Linked DNA regions of Marinoscillum sp. 108. The protein of the gene in region 1 interacts with the protein of each later gene in a pairwise test. Links are inferred from orthologs where the notes say so. Each region holds a gene or a part of one and is shown in the gene's direction. Other genes may lie near its edges. The genes, in order: GV030_RS14375 and GV030_RS17010.

Region 1 (13,249 bases):
TTTTACTGAAAATACGGAGATTCTTTCAGTATATCAAAAGTGGTGGGTAATGGGGGGATTGTAAATACCTATAAAGAGGTAAAAGGGTAGAGCCTTACCTACGAGAAGTATAAGAATGAAGGTTTGCAGAACGGGGGATAATGGATTACCCCAGCAAATCTGGTCGGCGCTCCTGCGTGCGTTTGACTGCCTCGTCGTGGCGCCATTGCTCTATTTTGGCCTCATGGCCAGAGGTGAGTATTTCGGGCACTTTCCAGCCTTTGTAGTCTGCCGGGCGGGTATAGACTGGTGGAGCCAGCAGGTTGTCCTGAAAGGAGTCTGTGAGGGCGGAAGACTCGTCGTTGAGTACACCCGGTACCAGGCGGATCAGTGAATCGGCCAGCACCATAGCCGCCAGCTCTCCGCCGGAGAGCACATAGTCACCAATGCTGATTTCTTTGGTCACGAAGTGATCACGTACCCTCTGGTCTACGCCTTTGTAGTGTCCACAGAGGAGGATCATGTTTTCGTTGAGAGAGAGTTGGTTGGCCATGCCCTGATTGAGGGTTTGACCATCAGGGGTGAGGTAGATTACCTCATCGTAGGTGTTTTTGGACTGAAGGCCTGAGATGCACTTGTCGATAGGCTCTATCATCAGTACCATACCAGCCCCTCCACCAAAAGCGTAATCATCCACATGGTTGTGTTTGTCGGTGGTGTAGTCCCTCAGGTTGTGAATGACGATTTCCACCAGGCCTTTTTGCTGGGCCCGCTTTACAATGCTCTGGTTGATGGGCCCGTCAAATAGTTCGGGCAGGCAAGTGATGATGTCCAGTCTCATGGTTTCTGATCCAGGTATACATCCAAAAGTCCATCGGGGAGGGTGCACAGGATCTTGCCAGCGGCAATATCTACAGTGTGAACGATCGCTTCCTCCAGCGGGATAAGAATTTCAATGCCCTGATGATCCACGGCCAGCAGGTTGTTATTGGGCATCTGATACACCTGAGTTACCTGTCCCAGGAGTTGATCTCCGTCAAATACCTGTAGACCCGGGAGTTCGTGGTAATAGTATTTGCCTTTTGGGAGTTTGGGCAGTCTGTTGAGTGGGAGGTACAGGTCTCTGCCGATGAGCTCACTGGCATCTTCTATGGATTCTATTTCCTCGAAAGCCACGATGGCCCGGTCGCCCTGGAGATGGAATGACTCCATAAAAAAAGGAACCAGTTTTCCATTGAGGTCAATGAAAACTGATTCCAATTCCTGATATTCCTGTGGATTGTCTACATCGAGAAAGAGCACTACCTCTCCTCTCAATCCATGAGTTTTGGTCACATTACCCAGTTGGTAGCACTCCTCAAAACCCATGATGCCAGATTAATCCTCTTTTTTCTCTTCGTCAGCAGCTGGAGCTGCTTCTTCCGGAGCTTCTGCCTTAGGCTCTTCAGCTTTAGGTGCTTCTTCAGCTGGAGCTTCAGCTGCCGGTGCTTCCTCAGCGGCAGGAGTTTCTACTGCTGCTACTGCTTCGTTACCCTCTTCTTCCAATGCTTTTTCAGCTTCGTCAGCACCTGCCTCAGCGATTTCCGCTACAAGCGTGTCATCAGCTACTTTTTTCTTAGCAGCAATGGCTTCTGCTCTGGCGTCAGATACTTTCTTCTCAGCTGCAAGTCGTGCTTTGGCCTCAGAAGCTTTGGTTGCAGAAAGTTTCTCAACTTTACCCTGAATCTTAGCTTCTTTCTCAGCAAGCCAGATTTCAAACTTCTTGTCTGCATCTTCCTGAGTAATAGCTCCTTTCAATACGCCAATCTGAAGGTGTTTTTTCATCATGATCCCTCGGTATGAAAGCATCGCTTTTACAGTATCTGTAGGTTGCGCACCTTTCATCACCCAGTCAAAGGCTTTCTCATCGTTCAATGAGATAGAAGCTGGATCAGTGTTAGGGTTGTACGTCCCTATCTTCTCAATGAATTTACCATCTCGTGGTGCTCTTGAGTCTGCCACTACTACATCGTACATGGCTTGTTTTTTGCGTCCTCGACGCGATAGTCTGATTTTTACAGGCATAATTTGTTTTGTTTATGGAACTCGTCCATTCAAAGTTTATATTAAAAAGGACCGCAAAGATAACTGTAAATTTCTGTTTATAAAAGGAACGGTCTAAAGTACCTGAAAATCAGTCGATATTCGCGTAAGCGGGTTAGCGATTTTAATCTTAAACATCCAGTCCATATATTTGTTCCACTAAAAAATAAACAACGCCCATACAATGGACAAATACTCATACATCTCCAATGCCGATGTGGGCTACATCGACGAACTCTATAAGTCATATAAGGAGAACCCTGAAAACGTAGACGAATCCTGGCGGAAGTTTTTTGAAGGGTTCGAGTTTTCACAGCAAAGATATGGTGATGGTGGCCCCTCTGAGGAGATCATCGCCGGATCTAAGGAAATAAAGGTTCGAAACTTCATTTATGCCCACCGGTCAAGGGCACATCTGAAATCAGATACAAACCCTGTTCGTCAGCGCCGTACACATAATGTGCGACTGGAGTTGTCCAATTTTGACCTTTCAGAGGCGGATTTGAATGAAACCTTTGAAGTGGGATCAGAGATTGGGTTGCCCAATGCCACCTTGAATGAGATTCGCGACAGGTTGGCAAGGATTTACCTCGGCCACATTGGTTATGAATACAATCACCTGAGAAACTCCGATATTTTCGATTGGATGAAGACCAAGGTGGAGACTGAGGGTGTAGATGTAAATCCAAGCGACGAGGAGAAGACCCGCATTCTTTCTAAGCTCAATGAGGCGGTGGTCTTTGAAAACTTCCTGCATACCAAATTTTTGGGACAGAAACGGTTTTCATTGGAAGGCGGCGAAAACACCATTCCTGCACTGGATAAGATCATCAGACGATCTTCTGAGTTAGGTGCAGAAGAAGTGGTGATCGGGATGGCCCACCGAGGCAGGCTCAATGTGCTGGCCAATATTATGGGCAAGACCTACGAAGAGATTTTTGCAGAATTTGAAGGAAGCACCGACCCTGACCTGACCATGGGTGACGGTGACGTAAAATATCACCTTGGGTATTCCAGTCACCTTCAGGCCAATGGCAAGAAGATCTATGTGAAGCTGGCGCCCAACCCATCACATCTGGAGGCAGTAGATCCTGTCGTACTAGGTTACTCCAGGGCTCAGATTGATGATGAGTATCGTGGAGATATGAAAAAGGTGGTTCCCATCCTCATTCACGGAGATGCGGCCATTGCCGGGCAGGGGCTTGTATATGAATGTATTCAGATGTCCTTGCTGGATGGGTACAGGTCAGGCGGTACCATTCACTTTGTTATTAACAATCAGGTGGGATTTACCACAGATTATGACGATGCTCGCTCCAGTATATACTGTACTGACCTGGCCAAAATCATAGATGCACCAGTCGTCCACGTCAATGGTGATGACCCTGAGGCCGTCAACTTTGCAGCCAATCTGGCCGTGGAGTACCGCCAAAAGTTCAACAAAGACTTTTTCATAGATCTGCTGTGCTATAGAAGACATGGGCACAATGAGAGTGATGAACCAAAATTTACTCAGCCCAAGCTGTATAACCTGATTGCCAAGCATCCTAATCCAAGGGAAGTCTATGTGAAGCAATTGATTGAGAGGAAAGACATCAGTCCTGACCGTGCGGAAACCCTGGATAAGGAGTTTAAGCAACAGCTACAGGACAGGCTGGATGAAGTGAAACAAAAGCCACTGCCATATAAGCCTCAGAAAATAGAGGAGGAGTGGCATTTCTTAAGGAGATCTAAACCCGAGGATTTTGATAAGTCACCTGAGACAGGCATTAGCGATGAGGTATTAAAGAAAGTCTCAAAAGCCCTTACGACCATTCCGAAAGGTTTCAAACCCCTCCGACAGATTGATAAATTATTAAAGGAGCGTAAGAGTCACTTTTTTGAAGAGAAAATGCTCAACTGGGCGGATGCCGAATTGCTGGCCTACGGATCTTTGCTGGCAGAAGGCAATATTGTGCGAATGTCAGGTCAGGATGTGAAGCGGGGCACCTTTTCTCACAGACATTCCTATCTCTTTGACTCCAATACCAATGAGCCTTACTGTAACCTGGACCATATTCAGGAAAAGCAGGAGCCATTCAGAATCTTCAATTCACTCCTTTCGGAGTACGCCGTGTTGGGCTTTGAGTATGGCTATGCCATGGCCACACCCAATGCATTGGTGATATGGGAAGCGCAGTTTGGTGATTTTTCCAATGGTGCCCAGGTGATGATCGATCAGTTTATCACCAGTGCCGAGACTAAGTGGCAGCGAATGAACGGGCTGGTAATGCTCTTACCACACGGCTATGAAGGTCAGGGTCCGGAGCACTCTAGTGCGAGGATGGAGCGATTTCTTCAGATGACTGCTCAGGAAAATATGATTGTTGCCGATGTGACCACTCCGGCCAACTTGTTCCATTTGGTACGACGACAGCTTACCTGGGAATTCAGAAAGCCATGTGTGGTGTTCTCACCCAAGTCACTTTTGAGACACCCTAAGGTAGTTTCTCCGTTAGAGGAGTTTACCAAAGGGAACTTCCAGGAAGTAATCGGTGATGACTATGTGACCAACAAGAGCGTGAAGAAAGTACTCCTTTGTACAGGGAAAGTCTATTTTGACCTGCAGGAAGAGCAGCAAAAGAAGAAGGTAAAGGATGTAGCCATCGTAAGATTGGAGCAGCTGTACCCGTTCCCAAAGAAGCAATTGGAGGCCGTGTTGAAGAAATACAATAACCCGCAACTGGTGTGGGTACAAGAGGAACCTGAAAATATGGGTGCCTGGGGATTTATGTTAAGAATATCCGGGTTAACACTGAAACTAGTGGCTCGTAAGCCAATGGCTTCACCCGCTACAGGGTACTCTAAAGTTCACAAGCGTGAACAAGCAGAAATAGTGAATAAAGCATTTGAAATATAATAAGACAATTATGAGCCTTGAAATGAAAGTACCGGCAGTAGGTGAATCAATCACGGAAGTCACGGTAGCACAATGGACCAAAAAGGACGGAGATATTGTGGAGATGGATGAGGTGATTTGCGAACTGGAATCAGACAAAGCCACCTTTGAAGTGACAGCAGAAGCGGCTGGGCAGCTGAGTATCAAAGCTCAGGAAGGAGATACTTTGGATATAGGTGCAGTACTCTGCACTATAGATGAGTCGAAGGCTCCGGCCGGAGAGGATGCCCCTAAAACAAGCGAACCTGCATCAGCGGGTGCTGCTAAGGAAAGCAAGGCTACCGGGGAGACTGTCGAAATGAAAGTACCGGCTGTTGGAGAGTCCATCAATGAGGTGACCATTTCGTCCTGGACTAAAAAGAGTGGTGATACTGTGGAGTTGGATGAGGTAATTGCAGAGATCGAGTCTGACAAGGCTACTTTCGAACTGACTGCTGAAGCCAATGGCAAGCTGGAGATCATAGCGGAGGAAGGTACTACCCTGGAAATAGGCGCCCTGATTTGTAAGATAGAAGTTACAGATGGGGGTGGAGCCAGCGCACCGGCATCTTCATCCTCTTCAGGGAGCGCAGCCAGTGGCTCCTCCGAGTCTAAGGAGACTTATGCTACGGGACATGCATCACCAGCCGCAGCAAAGATCCTACAGGAAAAAGGAATATCCGCCGACGCGGTGACGGGTAGTGGAAAAGACGGGCGTATTACCAAGGAAGATGCGATGAACGCTGAAAAATCAGCTCCTAAGCAGGAGGTTATCAAAGATAAGGCTCCCGCAAAGCCTGAGTCTAAGCCTGCTTTCGAGGCTCCAGAAATAAAATCTGGTGTAAGTCGTGGGCAGAATCGCCAGAAAATGACTTCTCTGAGAAAAACGGTTTCCAGAAGGCTAGTCTCCGTGAAGAATGAGACCGCCATGCTCACTACATTCAATGAAGTGAACATGGGGCCTATCATGGAGCTTAGAAAAAAATACAAGGAGTCCTTCAAAGAGAAGTACGAGGTAGGATTGGGCTTCATGTCCTTTTTCACCAAAGCATGTACAATGGCTCTTCAGGATTGGCCGGCAGTGAATGCCATGATCGATGGTGAAGAGATTGTCTACAGTGACTACTGTGATGTATCCATTGCCGTATCGGCTCCTAAGGGATTGGTGGTGCCTGTGATTCGAAATGCAGAGTCACTGAGCTTTGACCAGATCGAAAAGGAAGTGGTGAGACTGGCCACCAAGGCACGTGATGGTAAGCTGAGTATTGACGAAATGCAAGGTGGTACCTTTACGATTACCAACGGTGGGATATTTGGATCTATGCTGTCTACGCCTATAATCAATGCCCCTCAGTCTGCTATTTTGGGGATGCATAACATCGTGGAGCGCCCCGTGGTAGAAAATGGAGCAGTGGTGGTAAGGCCTATCATGTATGTAGCTTTATCTTATGACCACAGAATCATTGATGGACGTGAGTCCGTGAGCTTCCTGGTGCGAGTGAAGCAGTTGTTGGAAGATCCAACAAGACTTTTGTTGGGAGTATAAAGTGAGCCTTTTGTCCTATTGATCTAAAAATGAAATAATGCAGATAGCGTTGAGCCATTGTGTCATGTGGCTTAGTTAATGACTAGCTGCTGGGTACCCAAATATTAAATACTATGCAATACGATGTAACGGTAATCGGATCAGGACCAGGAGGTTATGTAGCAGCCATCAGAGCTGCACAGCTCGGCTTCAAAACAGCCATTATTGAAAAGTACCCTACTCTGGGTGGGACTTGCCTGAATGTGGGATGTATTCCATCCAAGGCATTGCTGGACTCCTCCGAGCATTTTCATAATGCCGAAACTACTTTTAAAGAGCATGGTATAGACATCAGCCAGCCCAAGGTTAATCTAAAACAGATGATTGCCCGCAAGGCTGATGTGGTGAAACAAAACGTAGAGGGGATTTCGTACCTGATGAACAAGAATAAAATCGATGTTTATGAGGGTGTTGGCTCCTTTAAAGATAAGCACACCATTCTGATCAAATCACAAAAGGAGGAGAAGGAGATCACCTCTGACAAAATTATAATTGCTACAGGTTCTAAGCCCTCATCACTTCCCTTTATCAAGTTGGATAAGAAAAGAGTGATTACCAGTACGGAAGCATTGGAGCTCAAAGAAGTGCCTAAGCACATGATCATCATAGGAGGTGGCGTCATTGGTATGGAGTTGGGTTCCGTATATGCGCGTCTTGGAGCGAAAATATCTGTGGTAGAGTTTCTGGATAACCTCATCCCTTCCATGGATGGCACTATGGGCAAGGAGTTGCAGAAGTCATTGAAGAAGCTTGGGTTTGATATCTACCTGAGTCATAAAGTGACTGCAGTAGCGGCTAAAGGCAAAGAAGTGACCATCACTGCGGAGAACTCAAAAGGGGAGAATTTGGAGCTGAAGGGTGACTATTGTCTGGTGTCCATAGGCAGGAGACCATATACCGATGGTCTGAATTTGGAGAATGCCGGGGTGAAGATGACCGACCGTGGACAGATAGAAGTGGACGAACACCTCAAGACTAATGTAGACAATATCTGGGCGATTGGAGATGTAGTGAAAGGCGCCATGCTGGCTCACAAGGCAGAAGAAGAGGGTGTTTTTGTGGCAGAGCAGATGGCCGGTCAGAAGCCACACATCAACTATAACCTGATACCGGGTGTGGTATACACGTGGCCAGAGGTAGCCAGTGTAGGATACACCGAGGAACAGTTGAAAGATCAGGGGCGAAAGTACAAAACAGGAAAATTTCCTTATAAAGCCCTGGGGCGTGCACGCGCCTCTATGGACCTGGATGGGCTGGTGAAGGTCTTGGCGGATAAAGAGACCGATGAGATACTCGGGATTCACATTATAGGAGCACGTGCAGCTGATATGATTGCTGCCGGAGTTACCGCTATGGAGTTTAGAGCTTCAGCTGAGGACGTAGCCAGAATGTCCCATGCGCATCCTACATATATGGAAGCAGTGAAGGAAGCTTGTCTGGCGGCTACTGATAACCGTCCAATTCATGTTTGAGTAAGTATGTCTTAAGGGGTTTTTTCGTTATATTAGGGTGAAGGCATTCGTGGTTGCACTCAATCCTTTGTGTGTTTGAGTGTCATTCTTCGAGTGAAAACCAATGGTTGTTGGTTGAAAGATGGCCTCTATCGAAAAGGATAGTAGTATCAATATCCTTTTTATTATTTTCGATACCCTATGCTGAGAGTATTACTTGCATTTTTCTTTATCCTGATTTTTTGGTCGGGCCATGCTCAGGAATACCCTCTATCGAAAAGTGATTCAGGCATTGTATTCAAGAGCTTGGAGAAATACGAAGCCCTCATCGCCAAGGATGACTTTCGGGGAGCCTCAGGGGCACTGAACGATGTGGCTTTCGTCTACTGGAACAACAATCACTATGCTGAAGCGGCTACCTACTATGAGAAGTCGCTGGTGCTCAATGAGCGTGTTTCCAATGAGAATGGCATTGCCATGATCAACAATAACCTTGGAATGCTCTATGCGGATATTGGTCGCTACGAAGAATCTTTGGCGGCATTTACCAAAACACTCGCAGCACGAAGAGCCTCCAATGAGCCGGCAGGAGTCATATCTGCTCTGGTGAATATATCCGTCGTTCTCAATAACCTCCACAAGTATTCAGAATCCATCAAACACCTCTCTGAGGCCATCGATATCGCCCGGGAGCTGTATGATAAGCACCAGATGCGGAGTGTCTATGGGATGCTCTCCGAAACCTATGAGAAAATGGGTGAGGTGGAAAAGTCGCTCCAGTATTTTGAACTCTACAAATCCTTTCATGAAGACATACAGCGAGCGGAGATCAAGGGGATGAACCGTGAACTGGCGGAGGAAAGACTCGAAAAGCAGGTGCTAGAGGCAGACAAGGCCAAGAAGGAAATAGAATTGCTAAAACAGCAGTTGGAAATCTACGAGAAAGAAGCCCAGCTTCAGGCAAAGGACTCTATCAACCAAAGTCTTTACTCTAATCTGAGTAGAAAGGAAGTGGAGATAGAGCTGTTGGAGCGCGATAAAGAACTTACAGCCATGGCCGCAGCAGCCAGGGAGGCCGAAAACAAAAAGCTTCAGAGTCAGAAGGCTTACCTAAGGAATTCGCTCATCATCACCATACTGGCCGTAGTGGTCATTGGCATACTGATTTTGATCAATATTTTCAGGTCCAGAAAGTATAACAAGGAGCTACTTCTCAAGAACGAATCTATAGAAGTCCAACGACGGGAGTTGGAAATTGCCAACGAAACTAAAGACCGAATTTTCTCGATCATCTCACATGACCTCCGAAGCCCGATTGGCTCCCTGGAGGGTTTTTTCTTTTATGTTATCGATGACTTTGAGATGTCAGATGATCTGAGAAAAGCACTCAATAGTGTTCAGAATCAGCTCACCAACAGCGCAAGTCTGGTGGATAATTTACTCAACTGGTCACGCTCTCAGATCAAGAAGGAAGAACCACATATAGAAGAGGTGGAGGTAGCCAAGCTGGTGGAAGAAACCTTCAGGTTGCTTCGCCATCAGGCCACAACCAAGCAAATTGAATTGATTTCTAATCTATCCCCTACCGACAGGTTAATATCCGACACCCAAATGGTCAATATTGTGGTGAGAAACCTGGTCCAAAACGCTATCAAATTTACCCCAAAAGGAGGCACCGTGGTAGTAGATTTTGAAACCGACCAAAAGGGTGATTGCCTCAAAATCTTTGATAATGGTATCGGAATGGATGAACAGAAAATTGCCTCTCTTTTTAATATTTCTACGAACCACAGTACACTTGGTACCGAACATGAAATGGGCTCAGGTTTGGGACTTATCCTTTGTAAAGAACTTATAGAAAAGGTGGGAGGGCTCATTGAAGTCTCCAGCCAACCCGGAAATGGAACCGAATTTTCCTTAAGATTTACTAAAACCGAATACCAAACCTAGCTTTAAATGAGATTCTTTATTTATTCAATTGTTTTCCTGACGGGAGCAGTATGTCTTGCTCAGAACCGTCCCACACACTTCACAGACTCAACCGGCGCGCTCTATTGGCGAAAGTCCACTCCCGTTTACCTTTTTGTGTCAGATGCACCAGATGGAGACAAGGAGCGTTTGAAGAGCAAGGCAACGGCTCAATACGCCGATCCATTTTATCTGGATACCGAAGGTGTTAACTATATCAGATCGAGGAATGCCGTGGATCCTGAAACCAAGCGGGTGATTCCGGACAGCGAAGTGATGTTTGAAATATACGCGGATGGCATTGCTCCGGTGACTTCCGTTTCTTACGAAAATGTGAATAAATTTCAAGGTGACCTGCTGTACTACAAGGCTGGAGTCAGCGTATCCCTGGAAGCAAAAGATCAGCTATCTGGTGTCAGAAAATTGGAATATGCCATCAATGATGGAAAATATACTCCTTACCAAAAGCCGCTAACCTTTCAGGATCCCGGTATTTATGAAGTAGAGTATTACAGTGAGGATGAGGTAGGCAATGTGGAAGGCAAGAAGAGCATAAGCTTTGTGGTGGATCCCACACCGCCATATTCTGATCTTACCATCAATGGGATTACTGAGGATGAGGTGATCTCCACCGGTTCAAAACTATATATTCTGGCTTTGGACTCTATTTCAGGGGTCGCTTCTGTTTACTATAAGTTTGACGATCAGCCCTTCAAAAAGTACAATGGATTGCAATTACCAACTGCCCAGCTGGAAGAGGGCGAACACACCATTACCTACTATGCTGAGGATAAGGTCAAAAATGTAGAGGAGCACAAGAGTTTCACTTTCTTCCTTGATAAATCCGCTCCGCTCATGGTTGCAGATGTATTGGGAGACCGGTTTATCGTGATGGATGAGGTTTATTTTTCTGGCAGAACAAAACTAAAGTTAACGGCCGTGGACAACAAAGTAGGGGTGAAAGAAGTGATGTATTCGGTGGATAATGAGGAGTTCAAGAAGTACGAGAAGCCATTTTATCTTCCAAGTGTTTCCGGGGTTCACCTGATCAAGTACTACTCGGTAGATAATCTTGATAATTCTACTGCAGACAGTAAAAACAGCCGCTACATTGGTCAGGGCGGGTTTGAAGAGTTCAAACACAATGTGAACAAATTTTATGTTGACCTTACAGGCCCAGTGATTAATCACAGCATCGGTAATTATACTTTCACCAGAAGTGATACGCTTTTCATAGGGCCGTATTCGAAAATCAAACTAACGGGTACAGACCCGGAATCAGGTTTTAAGAGTATTGCCTATAGCCTTGGGGGTGATGTGGGCGAGGAGCTGTACACCGAGCCTTTCACACTGACCAGAGAAGGATTCAACACCCTCAATTATTATGGGTATGATAATGTGAACAACCGAAACATTGCCAAGTTCACATTCTACCTGGATGCTACGGCACCTAACATCTTCATACAATTTAATACGGGGAATACCGATAGTAGGGAAGGGAAGCTTGTCTATCCTATCACATCGGGAATATTCCTGTCTGCTACGGACAAAACCTCCGGGGTGAATTCTGTGACCTATAGTTTGGATGACGCTCCATTCAAATCATATGCAGGGCTGATTTCAGGTATGAAGAAGGGCAAGCATACCCTGGTGGTGAAGGCCAAGGATTTCCTCAACAATGAAGCTGTCAAAGAGGTGACTTTCCACATTAAATAGAAACAGAAAACCCGGCGAGATGCCTCGCCGGGTTTTTTTATTATCTCATGGATTTATACGTCCGGAGGACTCCCACTACACCTACCAGAATGCCCAGGCCAAGACATGCATAGTACCATGGTTCGGACATGGTATAAGACCCTGATATGGCATTCCCAACTACGTTCCCCAGGTCTCTGGGTGAATGGGTTTGGGCCCAGTAGATCATAAATAATCCCACCGCAATGAATAAAATACCTCTGATCATTCCGCTTTTCATGAATTTATAGTTTGGTTTCACAGGACAACTTAATAAAAAACGGGCATTTAAAAATGGCGGTGAACCCACATCATGAGCTAAGACGACTTTTGCTTGAAAAAAGGGTTGTAAATCAAGCCGATGACATTTAGCCATGGATCCTTGACGAGCGCCACTTTGATTCCTTCTCCCACATCGTTGGGAGTTTCCAGTTCTTTGGCTCCATGGCTCACCATCTTGTCATAGGCATCCGTAATATCCTCTACAGCCCAGTAGGTTAGTACATTTTCGGTCCTTATGCCCTCTACCTTTTCGGGAAGGAGGCCAAGCTCATACCCCCCAATGTCAAAGCCAACATAGAATGGCTGGTCAAAGTATGGAGAAACACCAAAGGCACGCTCGTACCAGCTTCTGGCTTCTGCGAGATCATCTACCTTGTAGATCGTGGTTCTCAGTCCTTGTGAGTTAATGCCCATTTTTCAGATTTGCTTGGATAGGATTTAAATGAAGTCCGGATCTTTTCACCTGATAGCGTAGGATAGTTTTAAGCTTTTCAGGTGTCACCCGCTTTGGGTCAGTGAGGTAAATCTCCTTGTGATAAGAAGTGATTTCCAACTGATTGGCTTTCACATAATCCATCAGTTGACCGATGGAAGGTTGCTCATCCTCCCAGGATCCTTTGTGCAGTATTTGCACGCACAGACCTTCTTCGAAAGATTCAAATTTGACATCCTCAAGGCTCTTTATATGTGCCTTTTTAGTTTTGGCCAGGTGGACAGCCCTAAAGAAGTGATCAGATGCCACCATGTCTGGCATTCTGATGGAAATTTTCCAGTACCATTCTGATCTGGGTGCCTGAGTGAAAAGGTGTTGCTGCGCTAGTCCGCCTGCTATCCACCAGTTACATTCCATTTTTGGAACCACAAAATCGTTGTCTTCAGCCTTATTTATGAATTTGATGCCATAGGCCACGGCGTATATGGCCTCTATGGCCTGAAGAAACTGAGGGTCTTCCGGTGCAGACTGGCCAGCAATGGTCAGGTAGTAGTAATCTCCGAGGTGTATCAGATCGGGAGTGACTTTGGCTTTGTAGTAGAGCGGATCGGCTTTGGTCAGATCCAGTTTGCTTTCTAATGTTTCCATGGTGTCAGTTGGATTGAAGGGGTTGAAAATGAGCGAAAAACTTGGTTTCCTTAAAATAGTGTCCAAACTCAGAAGCTCTTGGGTGCTTTTCGAAGTTTTGCTGGGCCTCTTGTGCTTGTTTTGCATTTTCCCAAACGATGATATCCATGTAGGTGAGCGGGTCATTTAGC
Region 2 (16,033 bases), on another replicon or contig:
TGTTGGAGTGATTTTTTTTGTATGATCAAAGGCCCAAAGGCGTAAATGGGGAAGGGAATGTGGAGAGAGAACTACCTTGTTATAGGGCCCGCCAAACACTACTTTTTGAATGGTGGCTGCAAAACCGTCTGGATCGAGCTGCAGGTCTTCTGCCCACAAGCCGAAGTGCTGCCCCGCTGGTGGCAGGATGTCTGGAAGAAGCGTTTGTAGTTCTTCCACTGTCAATGTATTATAAAGGCCCAGGAGGTCAGCCACTCTGGTGTCATCTGGGGCATGATAGATATTTTCCGGTGTGCCTGTTTTGATGAGCTGTCCGGCATCCAGCACGAGCAGCCTGTCGGCAATTTCCATAGCATCCCGAGCATCATGGGTGATCAGGAAAATGGCAGTATCCGTAGAGCTTGCTATCTCCTTTACTTCTTCGAGCAGGATAGCCTTGGTGTTGATGTCCAGGTTGCTAAAGGGCTCATCCAGCAACAGCACGTCAGGCTCGGTGGCCATGCCTCTGGCAATGGCCACCCGCTGCTTTTCGCCTCCGGAGAGCAAAGAGATGTCTTTATCCTGCAGGTGCTCGATTCGGCAAAGCTTCAACAGCTCTGAGATTCGTTCGTGCTGATAGTCGGACACATAGCTGAGAAGTTCGTACCGGATATTTTCCCGGACTGTCATGCGGTGCTTCAGCTGAAAATCCTGATGTACGAGCCTGATTTCTTCATAGCCTGGTACGAGTTGATCGTCAGGATTTTCCAACTTTTCGCCTTCCAGCCAAACCTCGCCAGTGTCAGGTGCGAGCAGGCCAGCCAGTATCCTGATCAGTGTGGTTTTCCCCGATCCACTTCTGCCTATGAGTGCGCATACTTCTCCCTTATGGATTTCAAATGAAACGCCTTGAAGGACAGTGCGTCCGTCATAGTTTTTCCCTACAGAATGTGCGCTGAGTATGGACAATATTTACGATCCGGTGTAGGTCACTCTGTAAATAGACCCGGTCAGGTCGTCGGAGATGAGCATAGAGCCGTCTTTGAGAAACAGTACATCTACCGGGCGTCCCCAGGCGGTGTTGGTTTCTTTGTTGAGAAAACCTGTAATAAAATCTTCATAGGCTACACCCTGGCCGTCTTCTATTTTCACGGTAGTGATCTTGTGGCCACTGTGCCCAGCCTCCGGCGAGCGGTTCCAGGAGCCATGTTCCGCAATGAAGGCCAGGTTGGCGTACTGGGAAGGGAACATACTGCCGGTGTTGAACTTCATGCCAAGTGGTGCCACATGTGCTCCGAGTTTTTGAACAGGTGCCACAAATTCATCACACGATCTCTTATCTCCAAATTCCGGGTCTTTGAGATCGCCACCATGGCAGTAGGGGTAGCCAAAGTGTTGGCCTTTTTCTGTAGCTCTGTTTAGCTCACAGGGAGGGATGTCATCACCAAGCATATCTCGCCCATTATCGGTAAAGTAGAGATCTCCTGTTTCTGGATGCCAGGCGAACCCGACCGTGTTTCTGACTCCACTTACATACACTTCACGGTCAGAGCCATCAGCATTCATGCGGGTGATAGAAGCATATATTTCATCCTTGCTTTCGCAAATGTTGCACGGAGCACCTACAGGCACATAAAGCTTGTCGTCAGGTCCGAAGGCAATATATTTCCAGCCATGGTGACCATCAGTGGGATAATCGTCATAGATCAGTTCTTTGACCGGTGCGGCCAGGTTACTCTCTATGGCAGGAAATTTCCAAAGTTTACTCACTTCAGCCACATACAGGTCACCATCTTTGAAAGCCACACCATTGGGCATTCGCATGTCAGTAGCCAAAACGTAAATCTCGTCCGCTTTGAAATCACCATCGTTATCCTTCAGGGCGTAGACTTTGTCACCCCCGCGGTTACCCACGTAGAGGACTCCCGAAGGGCTTATGGCCATAGATCGGGCGTTTTCTACCCGGCCATAGAGGGCTATGGAAAATCCGTCAGGCAGCACCAGGGAGTCTAGTTGCAAGTCCGTCATATCCAGCAACGTGGTGTCTGCTGATGTAGATTTCTCAGTATTCGAATCTGATTCCGGTGTCTTGGTACAGGAAAGGAGCGCAATGCTCAGCAAGATGATTATAAGTCTGGTCATGAAGATTTAATCAATAAGTCTTTTGATTGTTCAAAGATAGCGCTAGCTCTTGGCAATCATCGTGAATGCCCCCCAATAAATAGGATCACTGTATTGTGCTTTGATGGTCAGTTGGGCATTGTTGAACGCCGTACGTTTATCCTGCCCATTGAGCCAGTTCTTATAAAATTCCACCATGAGCTTCTGTGTGACCTCATCGGATACCTGAAACAAACTCATGACAATGGCATCTGCTCCGGCCACGAGGAATGATCGCTGTAAGCCGAATACTCCTTCTCCTTGCTGAATCTCCCCACGACCTGTCTCGCAGGCACTCAGTACGATGAGTTCAGTTTTATCAAAATTGAGGTTCATGGCCTCATGAGCGGTGAGTATTCCATCATCAATGTTGTAATTTTTGGTGGCTTTTACCAATACATCTCCGCCACCTTCTGCCAGTAATCCGGCCCGGTCGAGCGGATTGTCATCTTCCTCAATCATAAACTCAGGGCGTTTCTCTTTTTTGGCTTTGTCATCAAAGAAACCATGTGTGGCAATGTGTACGAGCGTATAATTTTGTGATTGCTTAATTTGATTTTCAGTCGCATTTTCTCCAAGATAATATTCTATTTTCCAGCCCTTGGTTTTCAGCAGATCATTGATGGTGATAACCTCCTGCTCTGTGCCAGGTAGCTGTGGTACATAGACATTGGCTCCGCCACGATTGGCTTCTCGTTGCGCAGTTTTTCGGTTTTCGTCGGTTATATAGTAGTTTGGATTGCCCAACAGCATGGCAGTGAATTCACGTGGCTCTTCGGCTTTTTTCACTTTTTTCGCCTCTCTGGAGCGGAGCGCCGCGATGGTTTTGGTGTTATTCACTACCCGCACATTCATTTTGTCAATGACATACTCCGTTTCATTGATTTTGAAAGATTCTACATTGAGCTGATTGTAAATACCATCTGGCGATAGGAAAACAATTTCCTTGTCCTTTACCTTATTGTAAATAGGCTCCCAGAAAACGCCAAAAGAGTTGGCATCAGTTAATTTGTATTTGGTGATATTTCGGTGATACATAAAATGGCGTGTTTCCATTTCGTTGCCATCTTCAAAAAGGACCAATTCCGGATTCTTTCTGGTCTCACTGGTGATAATGAGGGCGGCGTATCGAATCTTCTCATCATTGAATTGGTCATCAAACTCCCGATATCTGATGATTTCAACCGCTGCTTCATTGTCTTTCAGCGACTTACGGATGTCATCCCAGGTGTAGAGTTTGTACTCGAAGGAATCCTCAAAGGTGTCGGAGCTTTCACTTAGTTGCTTTTCGAGTACTGCAATTTCGTCTTTCAGCTTTTTGATGTCTATTTCAGTCTCACTGGCGTCCTCCGAACTCTGAGCCAAAGTTGTGGTGAGGTATTCTTTTTTACTTACCCAGGTTTTGAAAAGTGTAATCAGTTTTTGGTCCCCACTGTGAAGAATACTATTTCTCGTTTTGATGGAGGAGTTGAGGAGGAGACCCTTGGTTGCCAGGGCAAAATCGTACATGTTTTCCAGGTATTTTTCCTTGCTGGCGCTATAGCGCACCGCCACCGTATTATAAAATTCAAAGTCCGGTTTGATTTTGTTCCAGAATTTGGCCTTTTCGTCCTCACTCAGAGTAGGGAAGTAGGTTTTGGTGTAATTGAGGTAAGCCAGAGTTGTCTCACTGAGTATGGACTCCACCTTGCTCACTTCATCGTTAATGTAGTAGGCACGTGCCAGTCGGCTTTGGGTATTGAGAAAGTCAGGATGTTCTTCACTGAAGATTCGTTTGAAATACTTGGCCGCTTTTTCGTACTCACGACGTGCTTCTTTGAATTTACCCTGATAGTTGTAGATGTCTCCTTTTATTCTGGCTACCTCACCTGAGCTTCTGTTTTGGTTGGCCAGCGCATCTCTCCAGATGTCATCGGCCTGATCCAAGAGTGCCAGAGCCACGTCATATTCTGCACGCTGAATGTGTACAAACGCAATGTTTTTGAGCGCTTCGGCGTAGAGTGGATGCTTTTCGTCAAAGTTGGACGCGGTGATTTCTTTGGCCAGCTGATAGTATTTGTCCACTATCTGGAGCTGACTACCAAGATTATAATGAATGTGGCCAAGGTCTGTGTAGGTATCCGCAAAGAGAATATGATCGGGGCGTAGGGTTTTTTCCCTGATTTTCAGCACGTCTGTGGCATTGACCAGCGCTGCTTCATAGTTGCCCAGGTCGAGGTATAGTTTTACCATTTTGCTGAGGGTCTCAGCAAAGATCAGTGTGGTGTCGCCATACACGGTTTCGGCAATCGAGAGGGCCGCTCTCAGGTTTTTTTCCGATTCAGGATAGTCCCCTCGGATCATGAACACCTCGCCCAGCGCACTGTATGGTTTGATTAATCGGCGGCTACTGCTTCCGTATAGTTTTTTCCGCTCTGCAATGGCCGTATTCACCAGCTCCTCGGTTTCGCTATAGTTGCCCATACGGGTGTAGAGAAAGGCCAGGTCCACGATGGATTCCAGCCGGAGTTCCTGATTGGCAGTGGCTATTTTCTTATAAATAGATTCTGATTTGCGGAGCTGATTCTCTGCTTTGTTGTACAATCCAATGGTACCGTATAGAAATGCAGCGCTGTTGAGCGCCTTCACATACTCCTCGGATTTACGCTCACCGCCACGCCTGAGTACCTTCAGTGCTTCGTCGGCATTGAGCTCAGCATCTTTGTAGTAGCCGCCTTGTATTTGCAGTCTGGCAAGCGCCACCAGTTTTTCACCCAGCTCTGAGTTGGTGGTATTGGGGTTGGCCACCATGGCCTCTACTACAGTTTTGGTTAGGGCAATAGGATAGTCAAAGTTACCCGTGAGGGTGAAATACTCCATTAGATCGGTGACGATGCGTGCATAATCAGGATGCTGGGTGGACAGTTGGGTGAGTGGTTTTTTGTACACTTCCCCGGCCAGTAGCTTATAAGCCCTGGCCGGGTTTTCTGAGTACTTCAGGTAATAGCCCGCAAAGTTGATTTGATAGATATTGGTTTGCAGGGCCCTTTTTCCATACCGGGTATTCAGAGACTCACCCAGTTTGATGTAGAATTTCTCCGCGAGCGGATAATTCTCTGATCGTTGAATGTCGAAAATGTATTGAATTCCATTTTCAAGTGCTAAGGTCATGGTCTTGTGATCCTCAGGCAGGAGGTTGGCGGTGCGCGAGATCAGCGAATTGAATCGCATCACTATGTTTTGCTTGGTATCTCGCTCATAGCTGCGCATGAGGGTGTTGAGAAACTCTGTGTTGAAATAGGCATATTCCCGACTCACTTTGGCCTTGATCAAAGCTGTTTCTACTTTCATGGAAGTGGTCACAGCATCGCCAAAGCGCCCTTCTCGTTCATTGGCAATGATGTTGGCAAAGCCAGCTTTTTCAAAAAGTTTCCCTTTGGGTTTTACAGTGAGAATCTGGTCACTCACTTTTCTGGCCTTGGTGGCATCACCATAGTCCAGATACACGTTGGTTTCGGCAATTCTGAAGTCTACATATGCCTCTGTGGTGGCTTCTACTAGTCGGTTCACCTGTTTGTTGCGAGTCTCCAGCAGCTCAATGGCCTTTTGATATTCACCCTTGCCTCGGTATGCTTCTATTTCCGCTGTGAAAAGATCTACCAGAAGTTGTGTTTTGTAAGCTTCGTCTTCTGCTTTTATGGCTTCAAATGAATAGCTCAATTTGAGTTTGGTAGGCCATGCTGCGATGAGTTCTTTGAGGGAGATGAGGGCCTCATCATATGAGCCCATGGCTACATCGGTAAAAGCCCGGCGCATTTTGATCTCCTGAGCCAGAATGTCATTTTGCAGGTAAGCAGTACTGAGTCCTTCCAGGATGGAGGTCAGGCTATCAGCTTTTCGGTGGTTCCCATATTCATTGTAGAAGTCAATGACCCTAAGCATTCCCATGGTGTAATTGTAGGTATGCCCATTTTTCCATTTTGGGAGTGATTTCAAAGCAATATTGAAATTGCCCTCCATACCCTTAAAATCGGCCATGGCATAGTCTGCCCTGGCTCCCATGATGTAGGTGAGGGGGTAGAGGGAAGAGTCCCCCTTGTATTTCTTGGCAATGTGCTTGCTTCTCAGCTTGGTCAGTGCTTTTTCTACTTTGGCATATTTGCCTTTGTTGTACTGCTTTTCAGCTTTTTTCAGGAGTACTTCCCAGGTCTGTCCCTGGGTGGCCGAGGATACAAAGAGAAATAACAGTGCAATGACGCACGATTTGCGGAGATACATTTTAGGAGATATCATGGCTTGTTTAAAAATGAGATGGCGGCTCAAGGATAAAATTAATTAATAAGCTCCTATAAATACTATTCATACTTAATTAAGTGATAGTGAGGAAAAAACGAGCGGGAATCGTTTTTCATCTGCCGAGTCATATAACTTTGCGGCCATGATTAGTATCAATAACCTTTCATATTACATCGGAGACAGGCCCCTGTATGATGATGCATCGCTTTTTATAGGTCCCAAGGACCGTATAGGCCTTATTGGGCTGAATGGTACCGGTAAGTCTACCCTGCTGAAAATGATCACAGGCGAGGATCAACCTACCGCTGGCGAGATCAATATGAGTAATGATACGACCATTGGTTTTTTGAATCAGGATCTGCTTTCTTACCTAACCGACGATTCCATTCTTCATGTGGCTATGCAGGCCTTTGCTGAGACCATGAAGATTCAGAAGCAAATAGATGAGGTGCTGCATGAGATGGAAACCAACTACCGTGATGAGCTAGTGGACAAACTGGCCAAATTGCAGGAGCGGTTTGAAACCAACGATGGTTACACCATGCAGGCGAAGGCCGAAGAAATTCTGGAAGGAATAGGGTTTAGTACCCAGGACCTTCAGCGACCACTCAAGGAGTTTTCCGGAGGGTGGCGCATGCGCGTGATGCTCGCCAAATTGCTGCTGGAAAAGCCTTCCCTGCTCATGCTGGATGAGCCTACTAACCACCTGGATTTACCTTCGATTCAGTGGCTGGAGAATTACCTGCAGTCTTATGACGGTGCCTGTATTATCGTTTCGCACGATAGACGATTTTTGAATGCTTCTATCAATAAAATAGTGGAAGTGTCGGCTTATCAGCTCAATATGTACGCTGGTAATTACGATTTCTATCTGGAGGAGAAGGAGCTGCGAAATGAGATTCAACAAAATGCATTTGAAAACCAGCAGCAGAAAATCAGGCAGGCTGAACGCTTTGTGGAACGCTTCAAGGCCAAGGCTTCAAAGGCAAAACAGGCACAGTCCAGGGCCAAAATGCTGGACAAAATGGAGCGCATAGAGGCTGTGGCGGATGAAGCTGCGGCGGTCGATTTCAAATTTAAATTCAAAGTAAAATCAGGACGTCATGTAGTGAAGATGGAGAATATCTCCAAGTCCTATGGCGACCTCAACATCCTTTCACATGCCAATGCGCACATTGAGCGTGGGGATAAAATTGCCTTTATAGGGGCCAATGGAAAAGGAAAATCCACAGCGCTGCGTATTGTTGCAGAGACGGAATCTTTTCAGGGCACCTTACAGAAGGGACACAATGTAACTACGGCTTTCTATGCGCAGCATCAGCTGGAGGCGCTGAATATTCAGAATGAAATTCTTGAAGAACTGAAACAAGCGGGCTCCGGAAAAACCGATCAGGAGTTACGTGGTGTATTGGGCTGTTTCCTTTTTACCGATGATGAGGTTTTTAAGAAAATAAAGGTATTGAGTGGAGGAGAGAAGTCGCGTGTGGCACTGGCCAAAACCCTGATTACCGAGTCCAATTTTCTCATGCTGGATGAGCCTACCAACCACCTGGATATGATGTCGGTGAGTATACTGGTACAGGCCCTGCAGCAGTTTGAGGGTACCTTTTTGCTGGTATCTCACGACAGGGATTTTATCTCCAAAGTGGCCAATAAGATCTGGTGGATCGAAGACCATGAAATCAAAGAGTACCCCGGTACTTACGAAGAGTGGGAGTGGTGGTATAATAGAGAGCAGGAGAAGAAAAAGTCATCACCCCAGCCTCAGAATAGTGAGAAAAAGGAAAAGGCTAAAGTAGCAGTTGAAAAGCCACGCCACGACGATACCCAGAAACAACTGGAAAAGGAGATAGCTCAACTGGAAGGCAAGATTGAAGCACTGGAAAGCGAAGTAACTAAACTGGAAACGGAGCTTAGTAAACCAGAGGTATTTGGAGACGCTGCCAAAATGGAAAAAACCACCAACCGCTACCAGAGCAAGAAAGCTGAGCTGGAAACGCTCAATGCTACCTGGGAGCAATTGGTGGAAAAAATAGGGTAGTCCTTTTACCGTTCTGAGGCTGGTGTGAATTTCACCACTTTATTTTCAATGGCCGGAAGGGATCTCAGATAGGTATATATTGCTCTGAGGTCTTCTTCTTCCATGGTGGCATACATCAACCAGGGCATCACCGTCTGCATGTCATTTTCGCCCACAGTATGCGGCACGTAGCTTGAGTCTGCATAAGCTTTGAATCTGTTCACGAAGAAATCTTCGGACCACGAGCCGATACCAGTCTTCTCATCAGGGGTGATATTGGCCGACCGAACAATCCCGAACCCGGGCATGTTAAATTCAAAACTTCCAGCATAATTCAGTGCCATAATTGGCGCGCCTTTATCCTGCGGAGTGTGGCAGTCACCACAAGCGGCAGCATTGGCCATATAGGCGCCATAGGCCAATACGTCGCTTTTATCCGGTTTAGGCTGTGGGTTTCCTGGTTGGGGAATCGTATGCAGGATGATGCTCATCGGGAAATCAGCTTCAGAAGGTGTCACCTCATTTTGTATAGGGGCAAGAGATCGGATATACGCAATGATGGAGTAAATGTCTTCATCAGCCATTTGGCCGTATCTCTTGTAGGGCATTACCGGAAATATCGGGTTGCCGTCTTTGGTGACCCCTGTGGTAATCAACCTGTAAAGCTCACCGTCTGTCCAGTCGCCCACACCAGCTGGAGTGATGTTTTTGGAGGTGAAGGAGCCAGGGAAACCAAAGTCCTGATTGAAGATTTCACCACCTTGTCCCAGTGTATTAGGTTTGAGTGGGCCAGAGAATTTTGACCATTCGCGAGTAGAATGACAGTCCATGCAAACCGTCACACTATTGGCCAGATAGGCACCACGAGCCACCAATTCAGGAGTGACTGCTATGGATACCTCGGGCGCTGGTCCCACATCAGGCAATGTAGTTTTGATGAAGGCAATGCCACAAAGTGCCAGCAAAATTACGCCAGCAATAATAATTCCAAGGATTTTTAGGATTTTCATAAAAATGGTTAGGTTCGTGAATCCTGAAGGTAAGAATTATCCAAAAAAAAGTCAATGGGGTAGGGATCACAAAAAATGAAGACAACTGTTGACTTATTTCCTTCACTTTGAATCAATTTACTGCTACTTTTCCGCTCAATTTAGACCGAGTCTCTTCTTTGACATTGCCCCAAAGGTCTGATTGCAACACAACCCAAAAAACAACTTAGCATTTTTAAATCATCGAAAAGAGGTGAAACGGATCGTAATAAAGGTGGGAACAAACGTGCTGACCAGGCACGATGGGATGTTGGATAAGCTTATTTTCCGACAAGTGGTGGTACAGCTCGTGAAGCTGATTCAGGAGGGCTGGCATCCGGTATTGGTATCTTCAGGCGCTGTGGGTGCAGGCAGGAGTATTATTGGAGACAGTGGCATCACCAGTGAGGCTATCAGAAGACAGGTGCTTTCTGCGGTCGGGCAGACTTCCCTGATGAAGCGCTATTTTGAATTGTTCATAGAGTATGACATTGTGTGCGCTCAGGTGCTCACCACCAAAGAAGACTTTGCTGAAGGAGAGCACTATGAAAACATGATGAACTGCTTCGAGGGGCTCATTGGTCAGGGGATTGTTCCTATTGTGAATGAAAACGACGTGGTTTCTCTTACAGAACTGATGTTTACAGACAATGACGAGTTGGCCGGACTCACAGCCTCCATGATTGGTGCGGAAAAACTGATCATCCTGAGCAACGTAGATGGGGTGTATGATGATACCGGACACGTGATTGGTCTGGTTCCTTTTGGTGATGATGCCCACAAGAAGCACATTTCCGTGGAAAAATCCGGAATGGGCAGAGGAGGAATGCATTCAAAAGTAGAGATAGCCACGCGAGCCGCTGCCGGAGGTATTGAGACGTTCATTGCCAACGGCAAGCAGGATAATGTTATTCTGGATGTTCTCAACGGGAAAGCAATGGGCACTCGTTTTGCCATAAAAGAAGCAAGCAAATGAAAGAGGAGATACTGAAAAGTTTGAAGGGGGTACAGACCGCCAGCCGTCGACTGGTTAGTCTGGAAGATGTGCAGATCCGGCAAATCCTGAATGAAGTGGCAGATTTGTCATGGGAGAAAAAAGACTCTATACTGGCAGCCAATCAGGAAGACCTCAGTCGCATGGATCCTGAGGATCCTAAATATGACCGCCTCTTACTGAACGATGATCGTTTGAAGTCGATTCTCGAAGATATCCGCAGGGTGGCCCAGCTGCCCACTCCGTTGGGTCAGCAGCTTGAAGAGCGCACATTACCCAATGGTTTGATGCTGTCCAGGGTGTCAGTACCTATTGGGGTTATTGCTGTGATTTATGAGTCACGCCCCAATGTGACATTTGATGTGTTCTCACTCTGTCTAAAGACAGGAAATGCCTGTGTGCTGAAGGGTAGCCGGGATGCCAAAGACTCCAATGCCGCTATAGTAGCGGTGATTCATGAGGTCCTGAAGGCACATCAACTCGAAGAGGTGGTTTACCTGGCTCCGGCCGAACGTGAAGCGCTGCAACCGATCCTCACAGCTGAGGGTCTCATAGACTGTGCCATCCCCAGAGGTAGTCAGGGCCTGATCGATTTTGTTCGGAAAAACGCCAGCATTCCTGTGATTGAGACTGGAGCGGGTATCGTCCATACCTACGTGGATAGCTCAGCAGATTTGGTCAAAGCGAAGGCCATTATTCAGAATGCTAAAACCAGGCGAGTGAGCGTGTGTAATGCCCTCGATTGTCTGGTATTGCACAGGAGTTTGCTTAGTGACCTGCCTCAACTGCTGGCGGGAATGGATGAACATCATCAGGTGGGGATTTACGCTGACGAGGAAAGTTTGAAAGTGCTAACAGGTCATTACCAAAGCGACTTGTTACATCCGGCCAATGAAGAAGATTTTGGGATAGAATGGCTCGGTTACAAAATGTCGATACGCGTGGTAACGGACTTGGAAGAAGCACTGGAGCATATTGCCAGATATAGCTCCAAGCACAGTGAAGCGATTGTTGCTGAAGATCAGCAGACGATTGATCAGTTTTTGAAACAGGTGGATGCGGCCTGCGTATACGCCAATGCTTCCACTGCTTTTTCGGATGGTGGTGAGTTTGGGCTGGGTGCTGAGATCGGTATCAGCACGCAAAAACTCCACGCTCGTGGCCCCATGGGGTTGAGGGAAATGACCAGCTACAAATGGGTGGTGAGGGGAGACGGACAGATCCGGAACAATTAATGAAGTAGCAGACCGATATGGTGAAAGGGGTTTTCACCTTTATAATATCAACTTTTCAAAATACAGAAAATGGGTTTATTCAATGTATATCCACTCTTTCCTATAGAGATCACCCGAGGTGAAGGCAGCTATGTCTACGACACAGCTGGCATCCGATACCTTGATTTGTATGGTGGTCATGCGGTCATTTCTATTGGCCATTCTCATCCGCGCTATGTTCAGCGCATCACAGAGCAAGTGCAGCGATTGGGTTTTTATTCCAATTCAATTCAGAACCCACTGCAGGAGGAGCTGGCTGTTAAGGTAGGTGAACTTTCTGGTAGACCTGAGTGGGATTTGTTTTTGTGCAACTCTGGAGCTGAGGCCAATGAAAACGCCTTGAAACTGGCTTCTTTCCACACAGGGAGGAAGAAAGTGATCTCATTTACCAATGGATTTCATGGACGTACTTCTCTGGCTGTGGCGGTGACTGATAATCCGGGCATTGTGGCTCCCGTTAATGCTACAGACAATGCATTGATTCTGCCCTTCAACGATGAGGAGGCACTGGAGATGGCTTTTGCCAACGACGAGATTGCTGCAGTGATCATAGAGGGCATTCAGGGTGTGGGCGGTATTTTTTTGCCGGATGAGTCTTTTATGAAGAAAATCCGCTCACTATGCGATATCTATGGAACGGTATTTATTGCCGATTCCGTACAGTGCGGCTATGGGAGAAGTGGTCGGTTTTTCTCCCAGGATTACTATGGTGTGGAAGCCGACCTCTATACCATGGCCAAAGGGATGGGCAATGGGTTTCCGATAGGAGGAGTGCTCATCTCTCCCAAGTTTGAAGCGAAGTTCGGAATGCTAGGCACCACGTTTGGCGGAAATCATCTGGCTTGTGCAGCTGCACTGGCCGTGGCGGAGGTGATTCAGGAGGAACATCTGATCGAAAATGCAGGAGCTATTGGGGACTACCTGATGGGTGAACTGGCCGGAATATCCGCTGTGCAGGAGGTACGTGGAAAAGGCCTGATGATCGGTATTGATCTGGAATATCCCGCAGCGGACCTTCGAAAGAAGTTGCTGTTTGATCATCACATATTCACGGGTTCGGCTTCCAGAAAGAACACCATTAGGTTGCTGCCCGCGCTCAACCTCAGTAAAGAGGATGCCGATCACTTCCTGGAGATTTTTAAAAGTGCTGTTGGGTGAAGGTTTGAAGCTTTACTCCTAAAGGCAAAGGGAGACTATTGATCTCCCATTATTTGGTATAAAGCATCAGCAAAGGCCTTGCCCAGGTCAATGTAATTTTCACTCTTGTAGTGCCATGGATCTGAGTAGCCATAGTACCGTGTATTCCTTACTATGGCAGCATTGCCGTCGGTGCGGGCATATTTTTCCTGTGCGTATTGCACCAGTTCGCCGTAGTCCCATACTTTGCCATCTTCATCGTTCCAGGAGTCAGATATTTTTCCAATCACTACCGGAAGGTCATCCACCCGTAGAGCAGCACGTACAAGGTCCATCAGACGTTTCAGGTTGGCATAGTAGCGGTTGGCCATGGCTTCCGTTTTGTCGCCATCGCTTTCCCCCTGCATCCAGAGAATACCACTGGGGACCAGGAGATCATTTACCCCATCTCCATCTATGTCTTGCACCTGTGTGGCGTTTCGTATGGTGGCTAAAAAATGATCGTATTGATTGATCCCACCCTTTCCCCGAAAGTCTGGCTCCCATGAACCAAAGGGCCCCGCACCGAGGCTGTCTATGGAGGTACCACCTTTGGAATATTTGATCAATGCAATCTTTTCACCAGGGTAAAGTCCTTGTATCCTCTTCGCAAACGCGAGTTCTGGCCCAAACCGGTCGCTGAGCTGATTGGATTTACCATCTGATGCAAACCCGACTCCATGGCCGGGTTTAAGGACTTCCCAGATTCCCTGACCACCGTTGGGCTCACCATCTCCGGCGAGATTGCCATGAAATATCCAGACATTATCGAATGATCCGCTCAGTGAATCTGGTAAATCTTTGTTGTATCCGTAGCCGTCCATATTGGACTGACCACCCAGATAGAAAACACGAACGGTTTCCTGGCTGAAGGAGAACAGGGGAATAAACACTAAAATCAGATGAATCAGACTTTTCATTTCGGTTGGATTTTTTTGAAGGCTTAAATTAATACTTTTCGGGTACTGGCACCAATCATCAGTTAAGGCATTCTCATTTTAAACTATTCTAAGAAACTGCTGTACTCTTAGAGGTAATCGCGATTTTCAGGAACAATAAAGACACTCAGTCATTACTATAGATAGATGTGTCTATCTAATACAGGAAATATATGTCCAATTGGGTCCCTTCGAAGAGATGCGTCTGCGCTGATTAATCGATTTCACAACCTTAAAATAGAAAATAGTTATGGCTAAATGTTTTGCATTGATTGGATGGAGTCTGCCCGTGATAGAGAGTATGCAGAAGCTGGGAAAACCTTATGTAGTGGTTTCCTTTGCTGATTTTGAACCTTATGCAAAGGAAAACGACATCCCGTTTGTGTCTTACCAGCTGGATGAATGGAGTGATACATCCAATTCATTAGACCTGGTGGAAAAGCTCAAACCCTTTGACGCAGATGTGGCGGTACCTCTTTATGAAGAAACAGTGGAGTGGGCAGGTGCACTCAATTCTATTTATCGCGGTGACCCACGGGTACTCAATCGTGCGTTCCTTTTCAGAAATAAGGCCATGATGAAACGTAAGGCGCTTATTGGAGGGTTGCGTGTTGGGCTTTTTGAGGAAGTGCATAATAAAGAGGGAGTCAAAGCCTTTATGAAGCGTCTCAATGAAGCCAACCTGCAGTTGGAAGGCGAAGAAGATAGCTGGGTACACATCAAGCCCTTTGCTTCGGCAGGTACCGTCGGGCACAGGTTACTTCGCTCCATGAAGGACATAGACGAAAAGTGCGAAGACGGTGATTTTCCATGTTTGGCTGAGAGCCACCTTTCTGGTAGGGAGTTTTCTTGCGAGGCCTTTATTCACAAAGGGAAAATACGGTTTCTGAATATTACCGAGTACGTCAAGCTGGGTTATTCCAATTTTATTCCAGAAGGAAACTATCTGCGGAGTAAAAGAGATCTCATACATCAGCATGTACAGAAGTTGGTTGATATTTTTGGGATTGAGTATGGTATGGTGCATCCGGAATGGTTTCTGACCGACAATGATGAGCTCAATTTTGGAGAAACAGCCTGCAGAATCCCGGGCGGTCATATTTTGGAGCTGGCCAGTAAATCATGGGAGTTTGATGCACTAGCGGCATTTGTCGTTTCTCATGATCCCAATGCCACTGAGGAGGAATTGGATGCTATTTTTCCGGCCAAAGATTTTAAGCCCAAAAATTACCACGGAAATGTGATGATCTACCCACGCAAGCGTCAGTTTTCAAAGCTAGAGATACCTGAGGAACTCAATAATGAGCCATACTTTGTGGACCACACGCTGGTACCACCTTACAGTGGTCAGAAGCTCAGCGACAGTCGTGAGGGTTTTGGTAATCATTTTGGTACCATCAATTTCAAAGGGGAAGATCCGGATAGGATGACAGAACTTTTGCAGCACTATGAAGAGGTCGATTTTTATATCTAAGTAAGTAAGGCGACTTTAAGCGATCATTTTTTAATAGTATTGAATTCAAAACAACGTATGCAAACAGCTTCAGATCAGGTATTTGATAACTTTGAGTTAAGCTTAAAGGAGTTTTTCGAATCCACTGAACTCACCAAACCTGAAAAGGCAACCAAGTTGGCTAGTCAGATAGACTTGCTGAGCCTTACGAGAGATGGCTTATCATACCTCTACAAGAAGTGTTCAGATCTTGACGAAGCGGGAATATTTACGGGCACCGCCTGGAACGAACCTGATAAGTTAGTCCCATACCTGGTTAAAGGAACTCTTACGTTTGGGCATCCTTCCTCCAGCTTTGAAATTCTTTCAGAGCTCAGGCTTTTGGCCATGGCCAATGGAGACATGGTATCTCCGGTCATGACTGCTGAAGATGCGCAGCATTTTCTAGAGGAAGTGGTGGTGCACAATCTCGAATTTGCTCTGAAGGAACCCTCTGAAGAAACCAGGATCGTCATGTCAGAGCGTGAGATGAAGAAAGCGTTTAATCTCTTTGGGTTTATCATGAGTGAAATAGACCTGGGAGGAGTTTATGAAAAACTGGCCGAGGAGATCAGGCTCATTTGTGCTCAGCGGCCTATCGTGACCAGAAAAGTTCGTGAGTTGATCAGGCTTGTGGATGAGCGATTTGATACCTCAGGTAACTCCAAAACAGATGAGTCAGTAAGGCATTGTATAA

Evidence for each region.
Region 2: the proteins of GV030_RS14375 (region 1) and GV030_RS17010 interact in binary tests that used the Escherichia coli proteins (3 or more experiments, as listed by UniProt). The link is inferred for Marinoscillum sp. 108 from one-to-one orthologs.

Annotation. Positions count from the first base shown.
Region 1 is NZ_LR734808.1:3,528,338-3,541,586, forward strand. Bases 1,936-5,160 are described here. They hold GV030_RS14375 (2-oxoglutarate dehydrogenase E1 component), read left to right. Parts: upstream 1,936-2,245; coding sequence 2,246-4,960; downstream 4,961-5,160. Other genes in these bases: GV030_RS14370 (30S ribosomal protein S16), read right to left, coding at 1,936-2,043; odhB (2-oxoglutarate dehydrogenase complex dihydrolipoyllysine-residue succinyltransferase), read left to right, coding at 4,971-5,160. Outside these bases: tRNA (guanosine(37)-N1)-methyltransferase TrmD, read right to left, coding at 146-820; ribosome maturation factor RimM, read right to left, coding at 817-1,347; more of GV030_RS14370, read right to left, coding at 1,357-1,935; more of odhB, read left to right, coding at 5,161-6,524; lpdA (dihydrolipoyl dehydrogenase), read left to right, coding at 6,638-8,035; GV030_RS14390 (ATP-binding protein), read left to right, coding at 8,216-9,964; GV030_RS14395 (hypothetical protein), read left to right, coding at 9,971-11,698; GV030_RS14400 (hypothetical protein), read right to left, coding at 11,739-11,957; GV030_RS14405 (VOC family protein), read right to left, coding at 12,035-12,412; GV030_RS14410 (GyrI-like domain-containing protein), read right to left, coding at 12,402-13,079; GV030_RS14415 (hypothetical protein), read right to left, coding at 13,084-13,249. UniProt on the Escherichia coli protein: E1 component of the 2-oxoglutarate dehydrogenase (OGDH) complex which catalyzes the decarboxylation of 2-oxoglutarate, the first step in the conversion of 2-oxoglutarate to succinyl-CoA and CO(2).
Region 2 is NZ_LR734815.1:131,322-147,354, reverse strand. Bases 6,130-9,005 are described here. They hold GV030_RS17010 (ABC-F family ATP-binding cassette domain-containing protein), read left to right. Parts: upstream 6,130-6,556; coding sequence 6,557-8,455; downstream 8,456-9,005. Other genes in these bases: GV030_RS17005 (cytochrome c), read right to left, coding at 8,461-9,005; GV030_RS17015 (CHAT domain-containing protein), read right to left, coding at 6,130-6,411. Outside these bases: GV030_RS17025 (ABC transporter ATP-binding protein), read right to left, coding at 1-948; GV030_RS17020 (sorbosone dehydrogenase family protein), read right to left, coding at 952-2,121; more of GV030_RS17015, read right to left, coding at 2,164-6,129; more of GV030_RS17005, read right to left, coding at 9,006-9,444; proB (glutamate 5-kinase), read left to right, coding at 9,677-10,438; GV030_RS16995 (glutamate-5-semialdehyde dehydrogenase), read left to right, coding at 10,435-11,691; GV030_RS16990 (aspartate aminotransferase family protein), read left to right, coding at 11,761-12,888; GV030_RS16985 (sialate O-acetylesterase), read right to left, coding at 12,924-13,826; GV030_RS16980 (acetyl-CoA carboxylase biotin carboxylase subunit family protein), read left to right, coding at 14,095-15,318; GV030_RS16975 (hypothetical protein), read left to right, coding at 15,376-16,033. UniProt on the Escherichia coli protein: Genetic data indicate it may be involved in ribosome assembly or function.